DNA from 3 places in the Comamonas sp. CAH-2 genome. Region 3 is predicted to be linked to each of the others. Evidence: predicted binding sites of a transcription regulator. Region 3 holds the regulator's gene; each other region holds the start of a gene.

Region 1 (3,252 bases), on a different contig from region 3:
ACGAGCTGCGCCGCAACAACCCCGAGCTGGTGCCCGAAGGCCAGGTGGCCCGCCCCACACTGAAGCTGGCGGTGAATGCGGATTCGCTCAACAGCTGGTTCGTGGATGCCATGGCCGCCTTCACCCAGGAAGGCAACGAGCTGCTGGACATCAGCATCGACGACCAGGACCACACGGCCAAGCGCATCAAGGAAGGGGAGGTGATGGCGGCGGTCACGGCCTCGTCCAGCCACATCACGGGCTGCAACATCTGGCCCCTGGCGAACATGCAGTACGTGGCCGCGGCCAGCCCGGCCTTCATCGCCCGCTATTTCGGCGCCCAGGGCATCAATGCCCAGACCCTGTCGCAGGCACCGGTGCTGACCTATGACCGCAAGGACGCGATGCAGGACAAATGGCTGCACCAGCAAGGCGTCTCGGCCCGCCATGCGCCGCCGCGCCACTGGGTGCCATCGGCCCACGCATTCGTGCGCGCCTGCGAAGCCGGCGTGGCCTGGGGCATGCACCCCACGGTGCTGATCCGCGAGCACCTGGCCAACGGCAGTCTGGTGGAGCTGCTGCCGGGCAGCGGCATTCCGGTGCCCCTGTACTGGGCGCATGCGCGCAATGCGCAGACCGGACTGGAGCGCCTGACGCAGTGCGTGATCAATGCCGCCCAGGCTTGGTTAGAGCCCATCGACCCCAAGCCCTGAGCGGCCACAGGGCGGTCAGTGCCGCATCTGCCGCCCGGTCTCCAGCACGTTGAAGTTCAGCAGATCGGTGGCCAGCACCGTCTCCCACATGAAGCAGGCCAGCGCGGCGATGAACGAGAACACCCCACCCAGGAACAGGAACACCGCCACCATCTGCCCCTGCTCCGCCCAGGCCTGGCCGATGAACAGGAAGACAATCGTCAGCCCGATCAGAAAGCCGCACAGCGTCAGCAAGCCGATCGACCAGTTGGCAATGCGGCCCCGCGTGCGCAGGTAGTTCAGCTCACGCAGGCCGCGGTCGATGAACTCCTCATCGTTGCTGGCGCGCACGCGCTCCTCCATCACCCGGGCCCGGTCGATGATGCGTGCCAGCCGCCCGGCCACGGCGCCGATCATGCCGGCCACGGCCGTTAAAAAGAACACTGGCGCCACGGCCAGTTGCACGCTGTGTGTGACGTTGGAAGCGTCGATCATGTGTTGTTTCTCACCCATTCAAACTAGTTGGCGCTGCCGACGAACGGCCATGCCCGCATGGTATGCAAAAAACCAGCCCGACCGGCCATCCAGACCCTTGCTTTAACGCAAATCGCCCAGTCCGGCCGTTTGATGTGCCGCAAACGCCCCCCCCCACCCGCACGCGATAGTGACGACACACCTATTAACCCATGACTGATTGCGGAGGATGTTTGCCATGAAGATGTTCAACGACCTGATCTCGACCGACTACGGCCTGATGAGCCTGATCGTCATCCTGATCACCATTGCCATGTGGATTTACTTCACCGTGCTCTTCCTGGGCAAGATCAACAAGAGCGCTTCCGCCGCCGCTGCGGCCGACAGCCAGGCCGCCACGCCCTCCGCCAAGACCTGAAGCCCGCAGAGGCCTTCCAACTTCATCTCTTTGAGGCCTGCATCCGCAGGCCTTTTTTATGGCTGCCACCGGGGAACGCCCCAGCTCCAGTTCCTCACTTCACTTCACTTCACTTCACTTCACAAAACCATAGCTGACAGCGTTCGCAACATCAGCCGTTCCGATGGATTGGATACGCAAACCCTGATCCACAAAGCGCTACCTGCTCCTTTTAATGCGGGCACGCACCACCGTGGCCGGCCATGCCGCCACAGACCCAGGCACAATCGACCACATGCCCTTGCCTGCCCCGCCCGAAGACGCTGCCGACACCGCCCCCGTGCCCGCCCCGATCGTGGCGCGCCACTGGTACACGCGCTGGCTGCTGCGTGCCCTGGCGGTACTGGCCCTGGCGCTGGGCATCGCCGGGGTGTTCATTCCGGGCCTGCCCACCACGGTCTTCATCCTGATGGCCGGCTGGGCCGCCATGCGCAGCTCCCCACGCATGCACGCCTGGCTGTGGCGGCACCCGCTGTTTGGACCCATGCTGCAAAACTGGCAGGCGGGCGGCCTGGTCAGCCGCCGTGCCAAACGCAGTGCCACCGTGATGATGGCCGTGTGCGCAGCCATCCTGTGGCTGACCCCCACGCCGGTGTGGGTGCGCTGGCTGGCCTGCGGCTGCATGGCCTGCGTGCTGCTGTGGCTGTGGCGGCGCCCCGAACCGGCATAGGCCCAGGCTGCTCTCACTTTTTTGGACCAACTGCCAAAACGGCCAAAAATCCATGTATATAATCTAGGTCTTGTTCCCTGATAGCTCAGTCGGTAGAGCGACGGACTGTTAATCCGCAGGTCCCTGGTTCGAGCCCAGGTCGGGGAGCCACCCAATTGACGCCTTGCAATTGCACAAGGCACACCGAAATGTTCCCTGATAGCTCAGTCGGTAGAGCGACGGACTGTTAATCCGCAGGTCCCTGGTTCGAGCCCAGGTCGGGGAGCCACTCTGAAAAGCCAAGCATTGCAAGATGCTTGGCTTTTTTCTTGGCCGCGTCCATACCGCCCGCCCCCTGTGGACTGGATGCACAGCAGCACCCCGCTCAACGGACCTCAAGCAGCCCGGACAATCCCCACGGTCGGCGCCGCCCCAGCAGCGGCAGCCGCCGGCACGGATTCAATGCGATTGGGCGCAATGTACTTACCCGCCTCCTGCAAGGGGTCCATGAGCACCGCCCCCTTCTTGCGCGCCTCCCAATGGGCAATCTCCTCCTCCAGTCGGCGCGCGCGCTCGGCATACATGGCCGCCGAGGCATGGTAGTGCTCGGCCGCCATCGAATGCTCGAGCATGGCCATGCGCGCTTCCTGCAGACACGCCCGGGCACGGCGGATGTAACGGGGTTCACCACTGAAAATGCCGGAAAAGAACATGATTGCCACTCCTTCCATCCGCATGCGGCGACACCGCATTTCATAATGCCCCAAGGACATGACGCCACCATAGGCAAGCCCCATGGCGGGGTCTGTCCCCATAGGACAGCATTCACTGTAGGAGCAGCCCACCACCCCACTGGCCCCCATGCTGGCGCAACACCCGACCGACCCACTTCCCAAGTTCATAGCAAAACATGCAAGCGCCATCGCTGATCTGGCTCGATTCCGAGGACGAGTTCCCCGCCGTGACCCATGCCTGGGGCGCCGACACCCCCATGCCCGGCC
Region 2 (3,252 bases), on a different contig from region 3:
TGCGGCCAGCAATGTCAGCGGCGTGACCCGTTCCATGCACACCACCTTGCAGCAGGAGCTGCCCGGCATGACCCAGGATGCACGCCGTGCCCTGCAGGCCATGGAAAAGGCCGGGCAGGAAGCCGGCGCGCTGGCGCAGGAGGTGCGGCGCATGACCACGACCGTGCAAGGCCCGGACGGCGCCCTGGCGCGGATCACCGAAGGCTCGCAGGCCATGGCCCGGGCGGCCGAGCGCCTGGACCGCGCCACCCTGCCCAGCATCAGCCAGGCCGCCAGCGACGTCTCCTCGGCCGCACGCCGCATGGGCAGTGCCGCGGCGGGGATTGGCGACAACCCCCAGTCCCTGCTGTATGGGGTGGATGCCGGACAGCCCGGGCCCGGCGAGCCCGGTTTTGTGGCCCCTGCGGCCCAATAAGGAAGATGCATATGCGCGCACTGATCACTCCACGCCGCGCCTGGTTCTGGGCGGCGGCGGTCGTCTGGCTGGCGGGCTGCAGCACCCTGCCGCGGCCGCCCCAGGCCGTGACCCGCTATGACCTGGGGGCGCCGGCCGCGCTGGCGGCGCTGCCGGCCGTGGCCTTGCCGGCCGTGGCCCTGGGGCCCGTGCAGGCGCCCTTGCTGGCCGATGGCAGCACCCTGGTGCATTACCGCCTGGCGTATGCGGATGCGCAGGTCTTGCGCGCCTACACCCAGGCGCGCTGGAGCGTGCCGCCCGCACAGATGGTGCAGCAGCGCTTGCGCGAACACCTGACCCAGGGCGGGCGCGTGGTGCTGTCGGCAGCCCCGGGCGAAGCCCTGCCCAGCGTGCAGGGGCGGCGCGTGCCCGTGTTGCGCCTGGCGCTGGAGGAGTTCAGCCACGTCTTCACCACCGCCCAGGACAGCGTGGGCTGGGTGCGCGTGCGCGCCACCCTGGTGGACCCCGCGCCGCAGGGCGATGTGCTGTTGGCCCAGCGGGTGCTGGAGGTGCGCCAGCCCGCGTCGGCACCGAACGCCGCGGCCGGGGTGCAGGCCCTGGCCCAGGGGGTGGATGTGCTGGGGGGCGTCCTCACCCAGTGGCTGCAAACCGTGTCCAAGCGTTAAACGCTCTCTGGCACGCCGGGTCGGTCTGGTCCGACCGGCCCTGTCCCGCATCGACGACACGCTGCGCCATGAATTTTTCTTAAAGTGAGTTTTCGCGCTGCAGGAATGTGAATGTGTTGGTTTTTGCGCATTCTCTGTGCAGTCAATGTTGATTTCACGCTGAGGAAAATTCCATGAATGAAGACCGTATCCAAGGAAACTGGAAGCAATTCAAGGGCAAGATTCGCGAGCAGTGGGGCAAGCTGACCGACGACGATGTGGACGTGATCGCCGGCAAGCGCGACCAGTTCCTGGGCAAGCTGCAGGAGCGCCATGGCCTGGCCAAGGAAGAGGCGGAAAAGCAGCTGGCCGAATGGCACAAGCGCCACCCCGACTTCCGTTTTGACCGCTGATCCATAGTCGCCCGCAGGGGGCGCCGCTTCCGGTCGCAATTCCGCCCGCAGGCGCGCACCCACCCTGTGTCAGCCCCAGCCCCGCATGCGGGGCTTTTTGCCGTCTGGCCCGGCGGCGCCTGTAGGCCGTGGTCCTGTGCCGGCCGGGCTTTGACCTGTCTCAAACCCCTACGAGATAGGCTTCGTAAGCTTTCGGCTTTGCACAGTTTGGACGAAGGAGGGCGCTATGGCGACATTGGAATGGAGCACGGCCCTGGAGTTGAACGTTCCAGTCATGGACGAAACGCACAAGGAGTTCGTGGACCTGATGGCGCAGGTGGAAGCCACGCCGGACGAGGCCCTGATGCCGGTGTGGCAGGCGCTGGTGGCACACACCGAGGAGCACTTCGGACAGGAAGACCGCTGGATGCTGGCCACCGGCTTTGCCACGGGCAACTGCCACGCCACGCAGCACAAGGTGGTGCTGGACATCATGCGAGAAGGTGGCAAGCGCGGGGACGAGGGGGACTACAGCATGATCCGCGGCATGACGCCGGAGCTGGCCTCCTGGTTCAGCTACCACGCCCAGACCATGGATGCGGCCCTGGCCCAGCACATGCAGAGCGTGGGCTTTGACCCCGCCAGCGGCGCCCTGCTGCACAGCGATGCCCTGCCGGCGCAGCCCATCAGCGGCTGCGGCGGGGCCTGCTCCACCCCGGACGACCACGCCCAGCACGGCGCCCAGGCCGACAAGGTGGCACAGTCGGCGGTCTGAGTGCCGCCCCTGTGCCGGCCGGCACGCGCTGTCAGCCCGCCAGCGCAGGGAAAATTTTCATCAGGCCACCGGCCATCACTTCCACGGCCAGGGCGGCCAGGATCAGGCCCATCAGCCGCGTCATCACGTTGATGCCGGTCTTGCCCAGCACGCGGGCAATCGGTTCGGCCATGGAAAAGCTGGCCCACACCGCGGCCGCCACCACCACCCCATAGCCCACCAGGGCCAGGTGCTGCCAGAAAGTGGCCGCCTGGTCGGCGTAGATCACCACGGTTGACATGGCGGCTGGCCCGGTGAGCAGCGGGATCGTCAGCGGCACCACGGCGATGCTGTTGCCCATGGCGGCCTTCTCGACCCCCGCTTCCAGCGTGTCCTCGTGGCGCCGGTCTTCGGCCGGGCGCGCGTTGAGCATGTTCATCGCGCTGATCAGCAGCAGCAGGCCGCCGCCGACCTGGAAGCTCTGCAGCGAGATGTTGAAGAAATCCAGCACCTGCAGGCCGATCAGCGCGCAGGCGGCGATCACCACGAAGGCGCTGAACGACGCCGTGCGGATGGTCTGGGCACGCTGCGCAGCATCGAAGCCTTGCGTGTAGTGGATGAAAAACGGCACGATGGCCAGCGGATTGACGATGGCAACCAGGGTGATCAGCGGTTTCAGATCCATGGGCGGGCAGTGCGGGGAAGGGTGGACAGGTCCTAAGTGGAACGCAGATTGCTTAAAGTTGCCAGTGTTGCGGCCGGCAGGGACACGGCAGGCCGCCCAACGATAACAAGGAGATGCGATCCATGGGCAGCTTTATTTCACTGACCGCCGCCGACGGCACGGCGGTGCCGGCCTGGGTGGCCCGGCCCGAGGGCCCGGTGCGCGGGGCCGTGGTGGTGGCGCAGGAGATTTTCGGCGTCAACAGCCACATCCGCGCCGTGACCGACCGCCTGGCCGCACGCGGTTTCGTGGCGATCGCCCCGGCGCTGTTCACGCGCCTGGAGTTCGATGTGCAACTGGGCTATGACGCCGAGGGCATGGCA
Region 3 (3,252 bases):
AGTCCCAGGGACTGGGCGACTGCATCGACTGCAAGCTCTGTGTCCAGGTCTGCCCGGTGGGCATCGACATCCGCAACGGCCTGCAGTACGAGTGCATCGGCTGTGGCTTGTGCATCGATGCGTGCAACAACGTGATGGACAACATGCATTACCCGCGGGGCCTGATCCGCTTGACGACGCAAAACGCCGTTACCCAGCGCTGGCCACGCTCCCAGATCCTGCGGCGCATCGCCCGTCCTCGGGTGCTGATTTACGGTGCGGTTCTGGTCGGCCTGTCGGTGGCGATGGTGGTGAGCATGGCGCTGCGCGAGCCGTTGAAGGTGGACGTGATCCGTGACCGAGCCTCGCTGGCCCGGATCGTGGCCGGTGGCAAGCTCGAGAATGTCTATCGGCTGCAGGTCATGAACGCCACCGAGGCCACCCAGACCTACCATGTGCAGGTGCATGGGCTCAACGGGATCGAACTGGTCGAGGGGGGCGAGGTTGAAGTGCTGCCCGCCCAGACGCGCGGCGTGGCCGTGCGGGTGCAGATCCCCTACGGGGTGGCGGAGCCCGGTTCGCACCACATCGTGTTCGATATCGATGCGCGCAGCGGCGAGGGTCGTGTGTCCGAAAAATCGGTGTTCGTGGTGCCGCGTTGATGGTGATTGCTGGTCTGGCGCACGCTGCCGTTGGGCATTGTGCGCAATGTGTGTTTATCTCTCAGAAAGTCTAGGATGTCTCAAGCTGAAATGAAGCCCGAAGTCTCGACCGCTCCCTGGTGGAAATTCGGCCATGTGTGGCTGGTGCTGGCAGGTCCTGCCATTGTGGTGGTGGCGGGCATTGTCACCTTGGTCATTGCCACGCGTGGCGCGGACCCGGTTGTGGACCCCGACTATTACCAGAAGGGCGTGAACATCAACGAGCAATTGCGCAACCCGGACAAAAGCCATGCGCCTGCGCACGCGGTGCGCAACCATGCCGCCACCCCTGCGGACGATTTGCCCAACCTGGCACCCAAGTGATGCGGCGTGCTGACAGGCCGTTTGTGCTGTTCTCGGCAGCACGGGGGGCATGACCGCGCAGAGGGGATTGGCTTAAAACATAGCTGCTGGCGCATGTAATCAGTAGGTTTCAAATAGAAAATTATTTGAAATTCAATGGAATCAAGCGCTGGCAGCTATGTTTTTTTATTCAGTGTTTGTCCCACAACCAGGGTGCAGTGCCTGTGGACACAATTTATGCACAACCCCTTGCGAAGGAGTGCTTTTATGTGGACACGACGCTGGATGTGGATTGGCTGGCCGGCCTTTGTGGCGGCCGGCGTGATGGAGATGCTGGTTTTCGCGGCGTTTGACCCGCACGACATGCTGTGGATGGGGCAGGCGGTGGAGTTGTCGCGCACGGCCATCTACACCCTGGCATTCTTTGCGTTCTGGGCGGTCTTCGCCGTGGCCGGCTGGATGACCATGGTGCTGGCCCTGCCCAGCGCCGCGGTCAATGCCCAAGCCCAGGCGCCGTCGGCCGGGCTTGGTGATCCCGAGCGGCTGCAAGCCTGCTATCCCAACAACGCGTGAAGTAAAAAGGCCTCCCTGCAAATCCAGAGAGGCCTTTTTTCGTGTACCTGCGCTGAGGCAGCGGCAGGTGGTTACTTGTTGCAGTCCTGGTGGCTGTTGACCAAGCGTTGCAGCGCGGCAGTATCCAGAATGCGCACGTGGCGCTGTTTGACTTCCACCATGCCTTCTTCGACGAACTTCGAGAAAGTGCGGCTGACCGTCTCCAGCTTCAGGCCCAGGTAGCTGCCGATCTCTTCGCGCGTCATGCGCAGCACCAGTTCCGACGACGAGAAGCCGCGTGCGTGCAGGCGCTGCACCAGATTTAGGATGAAGGCCGCCAGGCGTTCTTCGGCGCGCATGCTGCCCAGCAGCAGCATCACACCGTGCTCGCGCACGATTTCGCGGCTCATGACCTTGTGCACGTGGGTCTGCAGGGCCGTCACTTCGCGCGACACCTCCTCCAGCCCGTCAAACGGCATCACGCACACTTCGGCATCTTCCAGGGCCACCGCATCGCAGGTGTGGTGGTCATGCACGATGCCATCCAGGCCAATGATCTCGCCGGCCATCTGGAAGCCTGTCACCTGGTCGCGACCATCTTCGGTAGCCACGCAGGTCTTGAAAAAGCCTGTGCGGATGGCATACAGCGATGTGAAGGGCTCCCCGTTGCGGAACAGGGTGCCGCCGCGCTTGACCTTGCGGCGGGTGGCCACAATTTCGTCGATGCGCTGCAACTGCTGCTCACTCAGCCCCACAGGCATGCACAGCTCGCGCAGGTTGCAGTTGGAACAGGTGACTTTGATGGTTGGAGGGGTCATGTACTCGGACGCGGCGTGGTGCAGGCATTCTTGCGGGTCACGCGGTGCGTTAAAGGTCGGTAAAAAAGAAGCTGTTACAACTGGGATTGCGGTGAATGATGCTTGTCAAAATTGTGGCATTGCTTGATCGCAGACCTCTTGATTCACGTCAAGGATGGTTGCGGGCCATTGGTGCACAGTCTAACAATCAAGGAAAAAAGATTCATGACTGTCGTCACACCCGAACTCCTGCGTCGTTACGACGTACCTGGTCCACGCTATACCTCTTACCCCACAGCAGACAGGTTTGTGGAAGCGTTTGGTGATAGCGACTATATCTTGGCTCTGAAGCAACGCAAAGTCGCTGCGGCTGCCAAGCAGCCGATGTCGCTGTATGTGCACATCCCGTTTTGCGAATCGCTGTGCTATTACTGCGCGTGCAACAAGATCGTGACCAAGCACCATGAGCGTGCTGCCACGTACATGCGCTATCTGGAGCGCGAGGTCGATCTGCACCTGCAGCACTGCGGGCGGGGGCAGGTGGTCAGCCAGTTCCATGTCGGCGGAGGAACGCCCACGTTCCTGTCCGATGACGAGCTGCGTGAGCTGTGGCAGATGCTGCGCGAGCGTTTCGCCTTTGATCCTGCTGGCGAGTATTCCATCGAGGTGGACCCGCGCACGGTGACGCGCGAGCGCCTGGCTGTGCTCAAGGAAGTTGGCTTCAACCGCCTGAGTTTCGGCGTGCAGGACTTCGATCCCGATGTGCAAAAGGCCGTGCACCGCGAGCAGCCCGCCGAGCAGGTGTTCGATCTGGTGGCCGCTGCGCGCGAATTGGGATTCCAGTCCATCAATGTGGACCTGATTTATGGCCTGCCCAAGCAGAACGCGCAATCGTTTGCGCGCACGCTGCAACAGGTGGC

Evidence for each region. The regulator FNR, encoded in region 3, switches genes on or off when oxygen is low (the NO sensors DNR and NnrR bind a similar motif). The targets are predictions, from matches to a motif close to TTGATNNNNATCAA.
Region 1: FYM52_RS07200 (DUF3149 domain-containing protein) is a predicted target of FNR. The motif match lies at 1,296-1,309, and genes of this name have one in related genera.
Region 2: FYM52_RS14850 (hemerythrin domain-containing protein) is a predicted target of FNR. The motif match lies at 1,623-1,636, and genes of this name have one in related genera.

Annotation. Positions count from the first base shown of each region.
Region 1 covers NZ_VSWF01000008.1:26,035-29,286, reverse strand. Annotated here, with positions in the region: gene FYM52_RS07210 (HTH-type transcriptional regulator ArgP) at 1-692, shown strand, start outside; gene FYM52_RS07205 (DUF2721 domain-containing protein) at 708-1,166, opposite strand; gene FYM52_RS07200 (DUF3149 domain-containing protein) at 1,384-1,563, shown strand; gene FYM52_RS07195 (YbaN family protein) at 1,844-2,272, shown strand; tRNA gene FYM52_RS07190 (tRNA-Asn) at 2,347-2,422, shown strand; tRNA gene FYM52_RS07185 (tRNA-Asn) at 2,465-2,540, shown strand; gene FYM52_RS07180 (hypothetical protein) at 2,647-2,964, opposite strand; gene aat (leucyl/phenylalanyl-tRNA--protein transferase) at 3,162-3,252, shown strand, end outside.
Region 2 covers NZ_VSWF01000032.1:10,655-13,906, reverse strand. Annotated here, with positions in the region: gene FYM52_RS14865 (MlaD family protein) at 1-415, shown strand, start outside; gene FYM52_RS14860 (ABC-type transport auxiliary lipoprotein family protein) at 427-1,080, shown strand; gene FYM52_RS14855 (CsbD family protein) at 1,254-1,472, shown strand; gene FYM52_RS14850 (hemerythrin domain-containing protein) at 1,699-2,226, shown strand; gene FYM52_RS14845 (MarC family protein) at 2,258-2,890, opposite strand; gene FYM52_RS14840 (dienelactone hydrolase family protein) at 3,013-3,252, shown strand, end outside.
Region 3 covers NZ_VSWF01000042.1:6,086-9,337, reverse strand. Annotated here, with positions in the region: gene ccoG (cytochrome c oxidase accessory protein CcoG) at 1-641, shown strand, start outside; gene FYM52_RS16495 (FixH family protein) at 717-1,004, shown strand; gene FYM52_RS16490 (hypothetical protein) at 1,251-1,556, shown strand; gene fnr (fumarate/nitrate reduction transcriptional regulator Fnr) at 1,628-2,353, opposite strand; gene hemN (oxygen-independent coproporphyrinogen III oxidase) at 2,558-3,252, shown strand, end outside.